One region of the Paenibacillus sp. CR_12 genome, then DNA from elsewhere that is predicted to be linked to it. Evidence: riboswitches for the same ligand, from Rfam matches in the RefSeq annotation. Region 1 holds a riboswitch; each other region holds the start of a gene.
What was found. Region 1 has a riboswitch for cyclic di-AMP ahead of RB297_RS30525 (resuscitation-promoting factor). Riboswitches for the same ligand answer to the same signal wherever they lie in the genome.
Positions count from the first base shown of each region.

Region 2: it holds a riboswitch for cyclic di-AMP, as region 1 does, so the genes downstream of both, RB297_RS28150 (TrkH family potassium uptake protein) here and RB297_RS30525 (resuscitation-promoting factor) in region 1, are expected to answer to the same signal.
Region 3: it holds a riboswitch for cyclic di-AMP, as region 1 does, so the genes downstream of both, RB297_RS30860 (C40 family peptidase) here and RB297_RS30525 (resuscitation-promoting factor) in region 1, are expected to answer to the same signal.

Region 1 covers NZ_JAVFHO010000015.1:10,135-16,649, forward strand. Annotated here, with positions in the region: gene RB297_RS30510 (AbrB/MazE/SpoVT family DNA-binding domain-containing protein) at 1-99, opposite strand, end outside; gene RB297_RS30515 (HD domain-containing protein) at 423-1,712, shown strand; gene RB297_RS30520 (TatD family hydrolase) at 1,809-2,573, shown strand; cyclic di-AMP (ydaO/yuaA leader) riboswitch at 2,779-2,993, shown strand; gene RB297_RS30525 (resuscitation-promoting factor) at 3,263-4,450, shown strand; gene rnmV (ribonuclease M5) at 4,637-5,182, shown strand; gene rsmA (16S rRNA (adenine(1518)-N(6)/adenine(1519)-N(6))-dimethyltransferase RsmA) at 5,186-6,070, shown strand; gene yabG (sporulation peptidase YabG) at 6,186-6,515, shown strand, end outside.
Region 2 covers NZ_JAVFHO010000011.1:118,082-124,596, reverse strand. Annotated here, with positions in the region: gene RB297_RS28155 (CPBP family intramembrane glutamic endopeptidase) at 1-1,591, opposite strand, end outside; cyclic di-AMP (ydaO/yuaA leader) riboswitch at 1,882-2,026, shown strand; gene RB297_RS28150 (TrkH family potassium uptake protein) at 2,090-3,430, shown strand; gene RB297_RS28145 (potassium channel family protein) at 3,447-4,121, shown strand; gene RB297_RS28140 (LysR family transcriptional regulator) at 4,157-5,074, opposite strand; gene RB297_RS28135 (succinate dehydrogenase cytochrome b558 subunit) at 5,350-6,018, shown strand; gene sdhA (succinate dehydrogenase flavoprotein subunit) at 6,035-6,515, shown strand, end outside.
Region 3 covers NZ_JAVFHO010000016.1:14,668-21,182, forward strand. Annotated here, with positions in the region: gene RB297_RS30840 (hypothetical protein) at 50-343, shown strand; gene RB297_RS30845 (4a-hydroxytetrahydrobiopterin dehydratase) at 451-765, shown strand; gene RB297_RS30850 (c-type cytochrome) at 866-1,222, opposite strand; gene RB297_RS30855 (GNAT family N-acetyltransferase) at 1,384-1,884, opposite strand; gene RB297_RS30860 (C40 family peptidase) at 2,391-2,864, opposite strand; cyclic di-AMP (ydaO/yuaA leader) riboswitch at 2,869-3,004, opposite strand; gene RB297_RS30865 (hypothetical protein) at 3,351-4,178, opposite strand; gene RB297_RS30870 (M1 family metallopeptidase) at 4,190-6,181, opposite strand; gene RB297_RS30875 (YwhD family protein) at 6,329-6,515, shown strand, end outside.

The DNA.
Region 1 (6,515 bases):
ATCTTTCTCACCAATTCCGAGCGTGCGGCGCAACTCAATCGGAATGACGACCCGTCCAAGCTCATCGACTTTCCTTACAATTCCTGTTGATTTCATCATAACTTATAAATGCCCCTCTCGCCATAATTTAAAAAAGTCATAATTCGACATAGTTCTAGTTTTTATGTTATTTATAGTACCAACGATTCCCAAAACAGTCAACCTATATTTTTGAGAAATCGGAACCTGTTTACGAAAGTATAGTGAACAAAAGCCTTATATAGCAACGGAATTACCATAATCGAACCAATTTTCACGACGATTTTGGATTTGTCGATTTGGAAAGCGCGATTTTACGTTATTCGACACAGTTCGACATTAGATGTCAAAAGAAGTGTTTATCGGCTAAAACTAAAGAGTTAACGAGAAGGAGTTGAGATGAAATGCATTCACCCATTTCGGAAGAAAAAGTGTTTAAGGACCCCGTCCACAACTATATTCATGTACAGGACGACATCATTTGGCGGTTAATCGATACCCCGGAATTCCAGCGGCTTCGCCGGGTCAGGCAGTTGGGCACTTCTTTCCTGACCTTTCATGGAGCTGAGCACAGCCGATTCTCCCATTCTCTTGGAGTCTATGAAATTACGAGAAGAATCATCTCTCAATTCGAACGGAGAGGGTATTCCGATTGGCCTGCCGAGGAACGGCAAGTTGCGCTCTGCGCGGCGCTGCTGCATGATGTGGGGCATGGACCTTTTTCGCATTCCATAGAAGAAGCTTTTCATATGAACCACGAGGATTGGACATGCCGGATCCTGCTCGGAGATACTTGCGTCAATCAGGTACTTCAGGAGCTCGGTTCCGATTTTCCCGAGAAGGTCGCCTCCGTTATTAACAAAACCTACGATAAGCCAATTGTCATGAATCTGGTCACTAGTCCGCTGGATGCAGACCGGATGGATTATTTGCTAAGGGATGCCTACTATACGGGAGTCAATTATGGAACGATTGATATCGACCGAATCTTGCGGATGCTGCGGCCGTACCGCGATCGGGTCGTCGTGAAGGAATCGGGCATGCACGCGGTGGAGGATTATCTCATGTCGCGGTATCAGATGTACTGGCAGGTGTATTTTCATCCCGTCACCCGAAGCTCCGAAATCATCCTGCGCCAAATCTTTCGCCGGGCCAAGGAGCTGCATGACCGTGGATATGCTTTCCGTTTCATGATCGAACCGCTGCCTGCGTTGTTTTCGGGGAATATCGGCGTGAAACAATACCTGCGTCTTGATGAAGCCTTGATTCAAACGGCCTTTCTGCAATGGACGGAGGAGGAAGACCCGCTTCTTAGCGAATTATGCGGCCGTTTCATGCACCGAAAGCTCTACAAATACGTAGAAATCGACAACATCGATCTGGAAACCATCGACGGGATCCGCCAAGCGTTCCGCGCGGTGGGGCTGCATCCGGAATATGACCTGGAGATTGATTTTCCAACGGATCTTCCTTATGATAAGGTTCATTCCGATATGCCGCTTAACGAGAAACAGATTCTCCTTCTGGACCGGCATGACGAGCTGAGGGAAATCTCGGAGGTATCCGATATCGTACGCTCGATCAGCGGCATTCATAAAGGGCGGTACCATCTTTATTATCCGGAGGAGAAGGTGGGCCCGCTCCTGGGTCAAATGCCGGAGACGATAGCCGACGTTTTCAAACAACAGCATTAAATCAGGCAAAACAGGACAACCGTTAATCCCCTTGCATTCAACCAACTAATGGAAAATAGACGACATAGAAACGACAGGAAGGAGAGTGTGGATAGTATGCTGTTCGACACGCACACTCATATGGACGCTCCCCAATTCGACGAAGACCGGGAAGCTGCAATTCAGCGGGCGCTTGAAGCCGGCGTTACGCGGATGATCAATATCGGATTTAACCGGGAGACGATCCCGACCACGATGAAGCTGGCTGAGACTTATGATTTTATATATGCAGCGGTAGGCTGGCATCCTGTAGATGCGATCACCATGGAGGATCAGGACCTGGATTGGATCGCCTCTTTATGCAGTCACGATAAAGTGGTGGCAATCGGGGAGATCGGCTTGGACTATCATTGGGATACGTCCCCCAAGGAAGTGCAGCACCGCGTGCTTCGGCGCCAGATCGGGCTTGCCCGGGAATTGAACATGCCCATTGTCATTCATAACCGGGATGCGCATGAAGATATCGTTAACATTTTGCGTGAGGAAAAAGCCTCCGAGGTCGGCGGTGTCATGCATTCCTTCTCCGGAAGCTGGGAAACGGCCAAAATGTGCCTGGATATGGGATTCCATATCTCGTTTGGGGGGCCGATTACGTTCAAGAATGCGAAGCAGCCCAAAGAGGTTTTGGCAAAGGTTCCGCTTGATCGATTATTGATCGAAACGGACGCGCCTTACCTGACACCTCATCCCTTCCGCGGGAAACGAAATGAGACCGCATATGTAAAATTGGTGGCGGAGGCGGCGGCCGAAATTAGAGGGTTGTCCTATGAGGAATTGGCCCAAATTACCACCAAAAATGCGCTGGAACGATTTGGTATTTAACGAAAACAAGAGCAAAAGCCATGAAAAAGGGAGCATTTTCGATTAATTAAAGTTTTTTAATCAGAAAAGGCGTTGATATTACAATATTTTAACCTTTTACTTGAGAAAATGTGGTTGAATGTCGCTTTACAACCTGCATACAAACAGGATATCATCTTTTCAGTGATAAGAAGCTGCGATGTGCAGATCGCAGCCGAATATTTCATGAACCGTCTCGCTTAATCTCCGAAATTCTGGAGAACGGGGGAACCGATACTGCGGTGCATACTGGTCTGGATGCACGAAGCTGTATTTGATTTCTTTTTCGGGTCTTTGGGGTGAATTTGAAGGATCTCGCCATGAGCGGGCATCCGGATATAGGGCGTCTCTCTTACGTCCGAACCCGACAGCTAACTCCGTAAGCGAAATAAGAGGGGAAATCTCGTGCATACCATTTCCATGATTTCATTCATCAGGAAGCCACGTTAGAGCCTCTAGTACTCTTTCAATGGCTTCTTTTATTTTTGAATAATGGAGACGGGTCCATCATACTCTTGGTAAACAGGAGGTGATGGCAGATGGACGGAAGACGGGAATTGACGCAGGGTGTAGATAGATAGCAGGGCGCCCTGTGAGAAAAATTGCTATAGTCACGTCAAATGCATTCATGCGTTTACCTAGACGGCGGGACTATGAAGGAGGATGGAATAGTGGGCATTTTTCAACCTGAAGAAACCCATGAATCACAATCATCCAGCATGTCTTACGCATTGAGATGGAAGCATGACAATTTGCGTCAACTGATGTTGCTCGGCGCCATGGGTGCCGTTACGGTATCACTTCTCATATCGTTGGTTGTACATGACCAGGCAGGCAAGGAAGTTCAGCTTGTCGTCGACGGCCGGGTCACTACGGTGGAAACACGTGGATCGTTGCTGCAGGAATTGCTGGATGAGCAAGCGATCACGTTGAGTCCCCAAGATCAAATTTCGATGCCCCTGAACGGCGCAATCCGGGACGGAGACCGAATTATTATTGACAGAGCTATTCCAGTCAACGTTACGGTAGGCAGCAAAACCAAAACCATATTTACATCCCAGGATACAGTTGATCATGTACTCAAAGAGGCTGGCGTTACGATCCAGGGTGAAGATATAGTACAACCGTCGCAAGACACGAAGCTGACCAGCAATATGAATATCCATGTCGTTCGCGTCACGAAGCAAAAAGTTAAGGAAACGGAAGACCGCGAATTCCGCGTGATCAAGACGGCCGATCCATCGCTTGAAAAGGGCGATAACCGCGTCATTCAGCGGGGCGAGTCTGGTCTTATGGTGAACCATTACGAGAAGGTCTACCACAATGGCAAGCTGGTTTCCAAGACGAAGGTCTCCCAACAAATCGAACGCAGAACGAAGGATAAAATCATTGCCGTAGGCACGAAAAAAGTGGAGAAGCCTGTTATCGTCCAGGCGGCAGCCACCGATGTAAAAGCTACACCGGCTAAATTGTCCGGCACGAAAAAAGTAACGACCGCCAAGGCTGTTGAGAACAACGTGGTTTCCCGCGCAGGCGTTGATTTTAAATACAAGAAGGTATTGAACAACGTGTCGATGACCGCGTATTCCGCCGAACAGCAAGGAATCGGTACGCGTACCGCATCCGGCACACGCGTTACGGAAGGTCGCACCATCGCCGTTGATCCTAATATCATCCCGATCGGATGGTGGGTTTACATCGAAGGCATCGGCTTCCGCCGTGCTGAAGATACGGGCGGCGCCATCAAAGGCAACAAAATCGATGTCTATTACGATTCGTTGAAATCGGCCATGAATTTCGGCCGGAAGAGCGGCCGCACCGTTTACGTGATCGGTCCGGTTAAACCTGAATTGAACTAGACGCATGAATTCCAATTTACTTTGCCATTCTAATGCTATACTATTTAGCTTATAATATATGATGATCAAGAAGAGGGAATATTTCCTCTTCTTTTGTTTTGTTAAGACCGGAGTAATCAAGGCTAAACGGGTTGAGCCTTAACATTGTACAGGCCTGCTCTGCTTGGGAAGGAAGAGAACGAACGCATGATTAAAGAAGTGATTGTCGTGGAAGGCAGGGACGATACCGTTGCCATTAAACGGGCCGTAGAAGCCGACACGATCGAAACCGGCGGTTCAGCGATCAACAAACAAATCCTGAAGCGCATAGCGCTTGCCCAGGAGCGCAGAGGCGTTATCATATTGACGGATCCTGACCATGCGGGTGAACGAATCCGCAAAATCGTGGATCAGGGCGTACCCGGCTGCAAGCACGCCTTCATTCCGGAAGCGGATGCTACCCGGAAAGGGGATATCGGCGTGGAGAATGCCTCGCCAGAGGCGATCCGGCGGGCGCTGGAGCGGGTTCACACGTCTTTTGAGGGTGGAGAGAGCCTGATCAGTTTGGAGGATATGCTGGAGGCAGGATTATCGGCTCACCCGGAGGCTGCGGCAAGACGGATGGCGATGGGTAATCTGCTGGGCATCGGATACTGCAACAGCAAGCAGTTCCATAAACGATTGGCCATGTTTCAAATATCGCGGGAAGAATTTCTGGCAGCACTTGCACAGCTGGAAGAAGGGGGCGTTTAGCTAATGAGTCGGATCGAGGATATATCAACACCAAGACGGACGAAGGAGATCATCTCGCGCCATGGATTCTCCTTCAAGAAGAGTCTGGGCCAGAACTTTCTCATCGATCAGAATATTTTGTATAAAATCGTGGAAGCTGCAGGACTGGATGAAGATAAAGGCGCGCTCGAGATCGGACCTGGCATCGGTGCACTGACGGAGAAGCTGGCACAGACGGCAGGAACCGTCACCGCGGTCGAAATCGATCAGCGCCTGATTCCCATCCTAAGGGAAGTCCTGGAGCCCTACGGGAACGTGAGGGTTCATCATGGGGATGTGCTGAAGGTGGATCTTCATGAGCTGTTCCGTCAGGATTTCGCGGACGTATCGAAGGTAAGCGTGGTTGCCAATCTGCCGTATTACGTGACGACGCCGATTCTCATGAAGCTGCTGGAGGAGAAGCTGCCGCTGGAGAACATCGTGGTGATGATTCAGAAGGAAGTGGCCGAACGGATGGCCGCTGCACCGGGAAGCAAGGATTACGGAAGTCTCAGCATTGCCGTTCAATACTACAGCGAGCCTAAGCTGGTCTGCATCGTGCCGCACACGGTGTTCATTCCGCAGCCGAACGTCGAGTCGGCCGTGATTCGCCTGGCGGTCCGGGAACAGCCGCCCGTCCGCGTGGAAGATGAACGATTCTTCTTCGAGGTGGTCCAGGCTTCATTTGCACAGCGACGGAAGACGATTGCCAACAATTTGAAGAGCCGGTTCTTCCCGGGTGAGGGACGTGAACGGCTGGAGCAGCTGCTGCAGGAAGCAGGGATCGACCCTTCACGGCGCGGGGAGACGCTTAGCATTGAGGAGTATGCGCGGCTTAGCAACGTGCTGTTCGGCGCCAATATCCGTTGACGCAGCCGTTCAGGGAGTCTCTGGAGCTTACGGATGGCCTCCGCGCGATAAATTGGCGCTGAACAAGAACCAATAGTCACAGTAGCCCATACCATAGGGTAGGGGTGATGTTGTGATGAACTTGGGAGACTTGGTCGTTCGTAAATCCTACGGCGGCGATGTAACGTTCCGGGTAGAAGGCATGCGGCAAAATAACAATATCGTCATCAAAGGGACGGAATTCCGGTTACTGGCCGATGCTCCCGTTGATGATCTGGTTACGGTCCCGCATCCCACCTTAAGCGAACGAACAAAGCAGGCGCAGATCAAAGCCAATGAATCGCTGGACCGCCTGCAGAAGCAAAGACAGGAGCAGAGCGAGCGTCAACTGGCCAGCCTGCGGCATACTGACGGCGGCCAGCTTGCGGATAAAGGATACTTTGACGTGCCGGGCAAGGTGCTGCAT
Region 2 (6,515 bases), on a different contig from region 1:
TGTAAAAAGCGCCGGTCAGCAGGTTGGCTGCATCCTTGAGCATGATCAGGCTGATGCCCATCAGGATGCTGTTGAAGATGACATGGGAGAACATCGCCGCCAAATACCCGTATTTCAAGAAGATGTAGCTGAACAGCAAACCGATGATGACCAGCTCAATCGGCCGGGAGATCACGGGGTATATCGGATAGAGCGTATGTCCCAGTGCCCAGATAAGCGAGGTGATCAAGCTTGCGACAAAGGTGTTGCGGACGATCTTTTTCACCATCTTGATGCCGAACAGCCGGTACACGGCCTCCTCGGATATGCCGGCCAGCCAGGCCATCAACGGAAACAGCCAAGGATACAGCATGTTGTAAGGCGATTGCGTCGCATCCGTGGTGGACCATGTATTCAGGGTCAGACCAAGACCGATAAAGATGACGGATTGGATGCCAAGCAGGATGAAGGCCCACATATACCCCAGCTTCATGCTGTCCAGCACGTAATGCCCGTATCCGGGTTCTTTGGCACGCGGCCATGGATTGAGTCCGTCTTCTTTATGCCACAGCCCGCTGCCGCCGACAAGGGAAAAATAGAGCAGGGCGGAGAAGACGAGCGAATAGACGGCATAGAAAATCATCATCCCGAGCACGCCGGTTTGCGACATGCCTTCGGATTTGAAAACGGGAATCAGATTATACGTATTCAGCATTTGAATGACGAACAGCAGCGCGGATAAGAACAGGCCGCGCTTAAACGAGGTGTAGGCCCTGGTCTTCACGCTGTACACAATCGCAAGAATGCCCAGGATTAGGGTGAACAGGCCGTACCCTGCGAGCGTCAGCAGGGTGGCATCCTGCGTCTGCTTGTTGACATAAGCAGAGTGGGCGGCTGGCACCGAGAAGGAGGGCTCATAAGAGCGCAATTTCCCCTGCTCGAAGGTGAAGCGGTGCTCCAGCCTGGAGTCCCCGATCCTGGATTCAGGGTCCACATATTTGAGACGGGGCTCCCCTTCCTTCGTAACCAGCTCCAGATTCGACAGGTCATAACCCGCCCGCTGAAGCCATGGCTCCGCCAGCGCCTGCTTCTCGGCCAATGTCATGCCGTCCTCAACGACGAGCAGCATCTGCCTCTGAATCTCGCCCTTGTTCAGCTCGATCCGGTCAAAGCTGGAACGGGCATAATCATACGAGAATCCGACGATGCCGGAATTCTGCATGTGCACGTCCACATTGAGGGCATCGCCTCCAGGCTCGCTGAAGCGAACGCGGTATACGTCATAGGGATATTTGGCTTCATAGGTTTTGTTATATTCCGAAAGCCTCTTCTCCTTCGCCAGATATCCGTAAAGTTCCGATTTGGATTGATATGTAACCAAGGCTTCGTCCGTGTCCGCAGCCGCAAACTGCAGATGCTCCTGAGCAAACCTTGAAGCTGCCTGCCGAGCCTGCTCCTTGGAAATGATATCCGGTGAGGCCATCTCGGCATCGTCCGGATTCGCCCACGGAAATACCTGAAATAATAGGAACAGAATCAGGCCGACTGCGGCAGGCGCGATGAGCTGCTTCAGATTGGGCTTCAGCTTCAAGGGCTCTCTTGCACGATTCATGAAATTCCTCCTCTAAGAAAGTTGATACTCCCACTGGTATTCGATATGCCTGATTAAGAACGCATAGAGTCAATATAACATAGTATGAAAGCCATAAGCAGCTTATCCCAATTATCGGAATATTGAAATAAATCGATGAAAATGAATGAAAGGTTTCGAAAACGTTAGAGAACCCTACGCTTGTATTCTTGAATATGCCCAATTCGCGCTCTTTTAAAGATATTTCGGGCGAAAAACGGCATTGGGTTACGTAACGGATTGAGTTATAATCACATCATGCTTGAAGGAACCGAATATTCCAGCCGAATTTCGTAATGAAAATGGGGGAACCATGTAATTGGGGTGAATTTCATTATTCCCGGAATAATGAATAGGGCGACCTGTGGAAATGCCCGAATCCGTCAGCTAACCTCGTAGGCTGTTGCACAGGAACCAGACCGAAAGGCACTGCGTTTTCCAGTGTCTTTTTTCGTTGATTTTTTTAAAGAAGGTGTCCGATTGAACGCTAAATTAAACTGGCTTACATTGTCTCCGCCCCAAATTCTCGTGCTTGGTTTTGCGGCCATCATCTTCATCGGGACCGGGCTGTTAATGCTGCCAATCTCGACGACGACGGGCGAACCGCTTGGATTTACTGACGCCTTGTTCACTTCGACCTCGGCAACGTGCGTAACGGGCCTGGTCGTGGTGGATACGGGAACGACATTCAGTTCTTTCGGAGAAGTCGTGATCATGCTGCTGATTCAAATCGGCGGGCTCGGATTCATGACGATGGCTACTTTATTCGCCTTGGTTCTGAAAAGACGCATATCGCTCAAAGACCGTCTAATCTTACAGGAAGCGATGAATCAGTCCTCGATGGAAGGCATCGTAAGGCTGATACGCAGAGTATTGCTGTACTCCCTCGTCATCGAGGCCTGCGGCGCAGTCCTTTTATCGATTCGTTGGGCGTTTGATATGCCGCTGGGCCGGGCGATCTATTACGGTGTTTTTCATGCGGTGACGATGTTTAACAACGCCGGCTTCGATTTGTTTGGCGATTTTCGGAGTTTGACCGGGTATGTATACGATCCGGTAGTCAACTTCGTCGTGATGTTCTTGATTGTTTCCGGGGGCATTGGATTTATTGTGCTGTCCGATCTGATCGATTATCGAAAACAGCGGAGGATCTCCCTGCACTCCAAGGTGGTGCTCACGATGACGGCTGCCTTGCTTGCGGTCGGATTTATCGTCATTCTCATATTTGAATTTACCAATCCGAGAACGCTGGGTTCCCTGAACTGGGGCGGAAAATTCTTCGGCGCGTTATTCCAATCCGTAACGCCGCGTACGGCGGGCGCGAATACTATAGATATTACGGGGCTTAGACAGGCAACGCAATTTTTTATCGTCATCCTGATGTTTATCGGAGCATCTCCAGGGTCAACCGGCGGCGGCATCAAAACCACGACCTTTACCATTATGGTAGGGGCGGTCATCGCGATGATGCGCGGGCGGGAAGACATCGTCATGTTCCGTTATCGCCTGGCCCAGGAGCGGGTGCTGAAGGCACTGACCATTGCCTTGCTGGCCCTGCTGCTCGTTCTAACCGTCTCGATGATTCTGTCGACGACAGAGGAAGGGGACTTCCTGGAGATTCTATTCGAAACGACATCCGCCTTCGGTACGGTAGGTCTCTCCATGGGCTTAACGCCCGATTTGACCGTGTTCGGCAAGATCCTGATCAGCCTTACGATGTTTGCGGGTCGATTGGGGCCGTTGACGCTTGCTTATGCACTGGGGCCGAAAAAGGGTAAAGAATTATATCGTCATCCGGAAGGCAAAATGATAATTGGATAAGGGGTATAGGAGAGACATGAAACCAAAGCAATTTGCAATCATCGGTTTGGGGCGATTTGGCGCCAGTCTGGCGCTGGAGCTGATGGAACAGGGATATGAGGTGCTCGGCATCGACCGGAACGAGGAGGTCGTCGAGGACATGAGCGAGCTGCTGACGCATACGGTGGTGGCGGACGCGACGGATGAGGAAGTGCTTAAATCGCTTGGCATCCGCAACTTCGACTGCGGGATCGTTGCGATCGGGAACGACATTCAGATGAGCATCCTCTCCGCCATCCTGTTGAAAGAGCTGGGTGTCGCGATGGTCGTTGCCAAGGCGATATCGGTGCTGCACGGCCGGGCGCTGGAGAAGCTTGGCGTGGACCGGGTCATCTTTCCCGAGCGGGATATGGGGATCCGGGTAGCGCACCAGCTCGTGACGCCAAACCTGCTTGATTATATCGAATTATCCAAGGATTATCTGATTGTGGAGATGACGGTCACGGACTGCATGGACGGAAAAACGCTGAGCGAGCTTAATACGAGGGTCCGGTACGGCGTCAGCGTGGTAGCGCTGAATAAACAGTCCGGCATTATCGTTGCTCCGACGGCCATGGACGTCGTGAACTCCGGCGACATTATGGTCGTCATCGGCTCCAATGACAACGTGGACCGCTTTGAGTCCGAAGTCGTGAATATGCTCGAGAAATAAATATAGTAGAAAAAACTGACGATTGCGAAATATCGTCAGTTTTTTTTCGATTTATCTTCCTCCAGCTTGCGGAACAGGATCTCCGTTTCTTCGATCCAGCGGCTGGCCGCCTTGCTCAGCTCCGAGGCTTGACCGTAGATCAGCGAAGTCGTTCGCCGGGTTTCGATGAGTGCCGGAATATGAATGTCGACGAGCCCGTTATCGGACAGCAGCTGCGGCCTCAGATAGGATTTGGGCAGCAGCGCGGCCGCCTTGCAGGTCGGGATCAGCCTGACGATCGCTTCGAAGGAGTCGATCTCCATCCGGATATCGGGCATGATGCCCCAGCGGTGAAACAGATCGTCCGTCAGCTTGCGGTACCAGGTTCCGGTCGAAAATATGATCATCGGCAAGCCTTGAAGCTGTTCGATGCCCACATCCTCGATTTCCGCCAGCGGATGTGAAGACGGGATGACAAGCTCCAGATGGTCATCGAACAGCGGGATGCAGTTCAAGCCCGGCTGGTTGATGGATGAAGCAACAATGCCGACATCGACCCGTTTATCCCTTACATAAGACACGATTTCATGGGTCTTGCCGGTGATGAGCTTGATTTCGGCTGACGGATGGCGCTCCATGAAGGCATTGACCAGCGGGGGCAGGGTGGTCTGCAGCGTGGTCAGACTGGCGCCCAGGTTAATCGAGATTTGGTCCCCTTCCCGGTAATGGGCCAAGGTCTGCAAGAATTTGATCTGCTGCTGGCGCTGCTCCAGGGCGAAGGTATACACAATCTGCCCGATGGAGGTAAGTTCCAGCCTTTTGCCGCGGCGGTTGAACAGCTGCAGTCCGAGCTGGTCCTCCAGTTTGGCTATTTTTCGGGACAAGGCCGGCTGTGACAAGTTGAGCAGCTTGGAGGCTTGATTGATGCTGGATTGCTCCACGACGACGGCGAACACGTCCAGTTCTTCGAACATGGAAATCCTCCTATTAAAATAGACATGCGTGCAAAACGTTGCTTATGCGTATAGATTATAACGATTAATAATTATATTGCAATTCCATTATAAGAAAAAAAGGAGTAACATGAAACATGACACAAGTTGTTCACACGATTGCTGAAATAGGCAACTTTTTGTCGTTGCAAGGCTTTTTGAACAACCTCTTTTAGGGCAGGGGAAGTGTAATTGTTCTGAAAATAGGAAAGATTGAAAATGAAAACGCTGTACATTGGAAAGGGGAACGTCAACTGATGAAAGGGTATTATTCCAGAAAGCTGCATTCTTTGCTCGGTGTCATACCGCTTGGGGCATTTTTGCTCAGCCATATGATTTCCAACTTTAAGGCTTTCGAGGGTGGAAAGGAAGGCTTCGCGAGCGCGGTGCATTTTTTGAACAGCATGCCGCTGATTTTTTTCCTCGAGCTGTTCCTGATCTGGCTGCCATTGCTATATCACGGCGTCTACGGGTTATACATCGCTTACCAGGCGAATAACAACGTGGGCAACTACAACTATGAACGGAACATCCGCTTCACCATCCAACGGATCACCGGCGTTATTACGTTCGTTTTTGTCATCTGGCATATGTACGATACGCGCTTCCAAATCATGATCGGCAAAATCACGCATGACGATTTGGGCGCGACGATGCACGGCATCATGAACAATCCGGTTCTGTTTGCTCTGTACGTCATCGGCGTCGTTTCGGCAGTCTTCCACTTCACGAACGGCCTGTGGGCATTCCTCGTTAGCTGGGGCATCACTGTCGGTCCGCGCGCGCAGAAGGTATCCACTTACATCTGCATGGGCTTGTTCGTATTGATGAGCGTGCTGTTCGTTCTGGCCATGACAGCATTCCGCAGTTCCGAATTCCAGGCGGCGACAGCAGCGATCGATGTAGTTAAGACAGTCTTAAGTTAAGGGGAGTGAACGAAAAATGGCATCTAATATTATTGTAGTGGGCGGTGGCCTCGCCGGGCTGATGGCAACCATCAAAGCGGCAGAAGCAGGAGCTCACGTTCATCTATTCTCACTTGTACCTGTTAAACGCTCTCACTCCGTGTGTGCGCAAGGCGGCATCAATGGAGCCGTCAATACGAAAGGTGAGGGTGACTCTCCTTGGGAGCACTTTGACGATACGGTGTACGGCGGCGACTTCCTTGCGAATCAGCCTCCGGTCAAAGCGATGTGCGAAGCGGCTCCGGGCATTATCCACTTGATGGACCGCATGGGCGTTATGTTTAACCGTACGCCGGAAGGCCTGCTCGATTTCCGCCGTTTCGGCGGAACGAAGCGTCACCGGACCGCATTCGCCGGCGCAACGACCGGACAACAGCTGCTCTATGCGCTTGACGAGCAGGTTCGCCGCTGGGAAACCGCGGGTCTTGTGACCAAGTACGAGAACTGGGAGTTCCTGA
Region 3 (6,515 bases), on a different contig from region 1:
GGAAGGAAGGGAAACGAAGCTTAGTACGGTAAGGAAAGGAGTGATTGAGATGGGTGTGAAGCACGGAAGGGATTACGGCGAAATCCTCGCGGAATTGACCGAAGCCGTCGGGCGAATTTCCGACAGCTACGTTTTCTTTGAAATGGAAGCGGAGGATTGGGGCAATCTGGGCGAAGCCGAGCGGAATGAGGTTCATGAGGCGCTGGCGGAGGATTTGTTCTATGCGCTGGGCACGGAGCCGGTGATTAGCGTCGGCAGCGGCGTGGTCATGCATGACCAGAATAACCATCGAATACATATTTTGATCGGTGAAGAAGAGTTGGCCTTTGTGGCTCTTGTGTAATCACTCCAGTTATCAACGGAAACAGGGCAGAATAGAATAGATGACAGAAGCCCATACATGTGTCAGTCGGCTTTACGATAGGTTTTTTTCGGGGAGGAAGATAAAAGATGCTTTATACGCAGCAAGAAGTAGAGGCTCATCTGGAAAAGCTTGAGGGTTGGGAATTTGAACAAGGGAGATGGATCGTCAGGAAGTATACCTTCTCCTCCTTCATGAAGGGAATCGCTTTTGTTGATGAAGTGGCAGCTATTTCGGAAGCTTTCGGACATCACCCCTATATCACCATAGATTATAAAGTCGTTACGCTGCGTCTCACTTCCTGGGACGACGGCGGCATTACGGCTGTGGATATTAAGGAAGCGCAGCAGTTTAACGAGGCCTACGAGAAAAGCCGTTCCAAGGACGGCAAATCAGGACAATAGACGGGAGACGGATCCATCCGGTCATAGCTCCCCAATATGTAAAAACACGCTTGCGCCAGGAGGTTCTCCAGGTTCAAGCGTGTTTTGCGTATAAGCTGATTTATTTTTTCTCAGCAAGGTACAGCGCGATGTTTGCGATTTCGTCAGGCTTAAGTTGATCCTTAAAGGAAGGCATACCCTTACGGCCTTTGGTTACAACGTTGAAGATCGCGTCCGCATCCATGTGTCCGCCTACTTGATTCAAAGCCGGTCCAGCGCCGCCTTGAAGTTGGTCACCATGACAGCTGATGCAGCTTGCTTTCAGTGTGGCTTCGGCTGCGGCAGCATCCAGAGTCACTTCCGGCATAGTCGGCTTCTCTTCCTGAGCTACCTGTTCCTTGCCTGGGAGCGTAAACATCAGCGCAATAGCCAACGCACATGCGACGAAGAACAATCCGCTCATGATCCATTTTTGCATCGTCATATCGTCCCTTCTATGTATACTGCACTTTTGCACTTGTCTCCATTATAAACCAACATCCATAGACAGCATAGCCAGTTGTGACAAAAAAAGCAACTATACCGCGCGCCTTCATAAAAAGTACACAAAATTGTGCTTTTTCATATAGACAAAGATTACTATTCCTCATTTGCCGGAGGCTCATACACCATGCAGTGGAAAAGGGCGTTTCCCGTCGGTGTAAGGCGCTCGTACGTATCGGTGATATGAAAGCCCGCCTTTTCGTATGCACGGATCGCGCGCTCATTCCAGGTCATTACCTCCAGGTCGATCTCATCGGCAGGCCGCCTCCGCCTCGCTTCCCGGACAATCGTCTGCATAAACCGTTTACCCATTCCCCGCCCGCACCAATCAGGCCGCATGCCCAGCCCGATCCGCGTAACCTCATGCATCGGAAACAGCTGGGCAAATCCCCATAGCGTCTTCCGTTCATCCAAAATCGAAATGTACTGTTCCCGGCGGATGTCCGGATCCCCAAACTCGATCTCAAGCCCCTTCATCTGCTCCCAGGGAAGAAAACCGTAAATGTTATAGGGAGGAGGATAGGTCCAGGCGCATATTTCTTTCGCGTGCTCTTCACGCATGACCACCGTATGAAATGAAATCGGTGCTGCATCCATTGGCAAAGTCCCCCTGTCATAATTACAAATTAAATTATACCCCATTTCTCAAACATTCTAGCCGCATTCAAAAAGCCCGTCCAAGAGAAGTAGGTCTCCTTTGACGGGCAAACGGATATGTATGGGCAGGACGAGGATAAGACATCGAAGCTTAGGAGGATTCTCCGGTCGACTTTTCATACTGATCATTGCTCATGATGCGTTCGGCATCTACGTATCGCTGCTCGTAGTAGTCCTCAGAAAATAAAATCAATATTTTTCCATTAGGGTGTTTAATGAAGGGAGAGGAGGGTATATAAAGGGTAGAAGATGCAATGACTTGAGGAAGCGAAGAGAATTTGCATAATAATTTTCTTTTTTTCTCGAAAAGTGGGAACTTTTTCGTTGTCCCAAACGTTATAAAGGTATACACAGAGCAGACAAAAGAAAAAGCCGCTGGATGAGATCGGCACAATCTCATACGCCCAGGGCTTCTTGTAAAGGATAAATCAATGAAGTTCCAATAATTAATTGTAGTTCACAGCTACAGACTTGTACGTAGACTGACTCATGACTCGCTTAGCACCTACGTATCGATTGGCGTAATAGCTCTGGCTCAGCGGACTAATGATGACACCGCGCGAGGATGAGGAATGAGCGAATTTGCCGCCCCCAACATAAATACCCACATGAGATACACCTCTGCCGGATGTGTTGAAGAACACGAGATCGCCAGCTTTCAGCTTGCTCTTGGCTACGGCCGTACCGACTTTGTATTGAGCTCCAGACGTGCGCGGCAGGCTTAGACCAAGTTTCTTGTAGATATAGCTGGTGAATCCGGAGCAGTCAAAACCATTCGTTGTGGTTCCACCTGTTTTATAAGAGACACCAATGGCTGGTTTGATTGCAGTATTTAATTTGGAATCGGCGAAAGCGCTTCCGGTCCCTAATGTGAGTGCGAGGGCCAGGCCTAGAGAAATGGCCGTTAACTTCTTTTTCAAAACAAAAAGCTCCTTCCATTGCCTGCGAGGTTAGCTTAAGGGTTCGGTTGAAGGTCCCCTATGATCCCTCTCTTGCGAGATCAATTCACCCAAAACGGATCCCCCGCTTCCCAATCATGGGAATTCGGCTCCTTAAAATGTTGATGAACCCATTCATTGACGTCTGACGTTCCAACATGCTTAACGAAATTACATAGTTCCAGCAAAAAGTTACAGTAAAGATGACAAAGTTGTTACTAACATATTCGTTATTTTAGCAGAGTATTAACAATTTGGCAAATGAGGAAAGCTCATTTTTATACAAAAAAACCTGTCCCCATCATGCGGGATCAGGTTTTTTTGTAATTTGGCCATCGGAAAATGTAATATTGAGGAAAAATGAGCTTCTATTCTTTGTAAAATCAAGTCCGAGAGAGAAATGTGTCGCTTCCGATTACAGCATATTTACGAGCTTGTTTATCATATGATGGTAACGAAATGTAACGATTAGGCATGCTGCGAGGAAGAATCCCGCCACAAATGGTATTGGGCGGAAATTACCCAAATTTGGAAGAGTCCATTCAGAAAATAAGAGGCTTGCTGAATAATCAAGCCAATCAATCCCGCCCAGAAGAGCGATGCCGAGCTTAGGAGCAAAAGAATGACGCAGGCCGATCCGCCAACGGTAAGGGATAACAGCACAGCCGTGCCCAGTCGGCGGAAGAGCGCAAGAACGGAGCTGATCATGCCGGAATTGTCCGTACGGCCGAATTGCATATAGAGCAATAACAGGCGAATCAGATAGGCGTACAGAAACCATCCGGCTGCATGAGGCAGCGCATGAAGCAGCAGAACCGGCTCATGGATCCCGTTCAGCAGAATCGGAAGGATTTTGGGCAGAATCCAGTATCCGGGCACAAAGGTAAGAACAAGTTCGATCAGATAAAATACCGTAACGGGCTTCCATAGCTTCTGCATGCCGGTGAAGAAGAATAATCCGCGCTCGCCCTTGGCCTCCTGGTGGAGGTTATAGAAGATGCCTGCCCGAATGAGCGGGGTACATACCATCCGGATCAGGAGCAGAGCGGCCAGAAGCCAACCATAGGTATGGACCGTGCCGCTTAACGATAGACTCATCTCGCCCTCGTAGAAGAATAACAGGCGGCTAAGCTCGTTAGGGGCAGAATCCGGATACCGCATCAGCAGGGGGACGACTGCCGATTTTACAAGCCGGTACAGGCAATATCCCCACAGCATGCGGTACAAGAACAGCAGAATGGAGACGTATAATTGGTCTTTAACACTGATCCACCCTTGGCCTGCATAACTTTTCATGTGCTCCCCCCTCACCATGACAGGCTGCCGAACAACGTCTCCACAAGCTTGGTAATACTGAGATTCCAGCGTGTGACCACCTTCGGATCCATTCCTGCCTTCATATAGTTATTGATGTGTCTATTCTCCAGAACGATGGAGTATTTCGGATCAACCATGGCCCAGGCGAGCGGGGTGCTGTACTCCAGGGTGTACGTAACTTTTCCGTCCTTGCCGCTCCAGGTTCGCTCCACCGTTTTGCCGTCTTCAAAGGCGAACACGATAGGCACATCGGTTATATCTCCGTCCTTGCTCGTAATCTTGACCGTGGATTCATACCGCGGATGGTCTGACGTGCCTTTATTTTTGGTTTTGATCACATCGATGGCGACGTCGGCCATTTGGCTTCCATATACATATTGGTCAAAATACGATTGCCAGGAGGTTTTGCTTACTTGCTCGACGACTTTCTGAAAATCAGACGTGGTTGGGTGCTTGAAACGGTATTTCTGGGCATAGGTATGCATGATTTTCCCCATCATCTGTGGACCGACCTGCCGTTCAATGCCTTGCAGCACCAGCTTGCCTCTCGTGTAAACATTCAGCGCGTAGTTCTCGTGTGAGCTGTATTTCCAGGACTCCATCTTCAGCGGGGCAGGGGAGGTAATCGATGCTCCTTGAGCAGCGGTGTTGGAGGTAATGCCGTATTCTTTCTCCATCACTCTTTCTTCTGCATAGGTTGCAAAGGCCTCGTCCAGCCACGCTTCCTCAAATTCGTTGCTTGCGATCATTCCGTAAAAATATTGGTGGGCGATCTCGTGAATGACGGTCCGTTCGAGCTCATAACCCGGCGAATCGTTCTTGGCCCCGAAGGCCGTGACCAGCGTCGGGTATTCCATGCCGCCTGCACCGTTGCCCGACTCCGGCGGGACGACGATGGACAACGTGGAATAAGGATAGGTTCCGTACCATTTACCAAACGAAGCCAGTGCCGACTTGGCGGCATCAAAGTAACGGTCCTTCAGGTCTTTATGGGCCGGATCGAGATACAGCTTGATGCGGACGCCCGGCACGCCCGGTGCCGAGAAGGCCTCCTCGGCCGTGACAAAGTTGGGCGAGGCCGACCAGGCAAAATCATGCACATCATCGGCATAGAATTGATAAATTTTTTCCCCGTTCGACTTTTGGGCAGGCTTGGTCGGGAATCCGGTCGCGGCGACAATGTAATTCTCGGGCACCCGGATGCGAACGCTGTAAATGCCGAAGTTGGAGTAGAACTCGGAGTTGCCGTGGTATTGATGAAGATTCCATCCTTCCTCGGCTCTTCCGCGAAGTCCGGCCGGTTCATAGACCGATACTTTAGGAAACCATTGGCCAGCCATAATAAAATTCTCGGTGGTACCCATGCGCGCGAATATTTTGGGAAGCTCGACTTCAAATTCCATGTGAATGGTGATGCTCTCCCCGCCCTTGATGGGTTTGGGCAATCTTAGTTTGACAAGGCTGTGATCCTTGATGTTCCCGTCATCGGGTTGGACGAATTGAAGGCGATGGGTAAGGGCCAGTCCTTCCGTCGTTTTCACATTGGTAATGGTCATGGAGCCGTACCCGTCGTCCGGCATGGGGTCGGAACGAAGCCTGCCGCCCGATTCCTTCATAAAGGTCGTTTCATCGGAAGCAAAGGCATTGGGATACAGATGAAAGTACAGCTCGTTTACGCTTTTTTTGCCTGGGTGAGTCCAAGTGAGTGTCTGCTTTCCCTTAAGCTTGTTCTCCTCAGGCTCGTACCGAACATCCATGTGATATTCCACCAGCCGGTCGCTTAGGGCCGGAGCGGGAGTATCAGGCTGCACCTTAGGCGGTGAGAGCGGGGCCTTCTCCACGGCAGAGGCAGAGGGCTTGCCCGCATTTGGGGCAAGGACAGACGCTGAGGACCCTGGATTCAGAAATATCGGCATCGATCCTGCAAGCAAACCAAGGGCAAGCAGGGATGATAGAAAGACTTTGGCACGTGGTGGGACCATATCGAACAACCTCCCGTTGACAAGCATCTAGTGCATGTATATGTTTGCTTTTGGGGGATTATTAGTTAAAATAAAATTATTGGGACATGGTTATCAATTTAGCGGCTGATACGTGAGAATCGGCTCTGATATAGGAGGTCGGCAGCAGTGGAGAACGAAGATCAGAAGCAGGGTGCGAAGAAACCCATTGCGTTGAATATTATCAATAGCAAGAGTAAGCATAAGGGGTTTGGATCCGGCTCCATCGATCTGAACAGTTTGTCGCCTGTCATCATCGACAATGGCGAGGCGCGAGTGGATATTGGAGCCATGCATGCAAAGAGCAAGGTGGAGA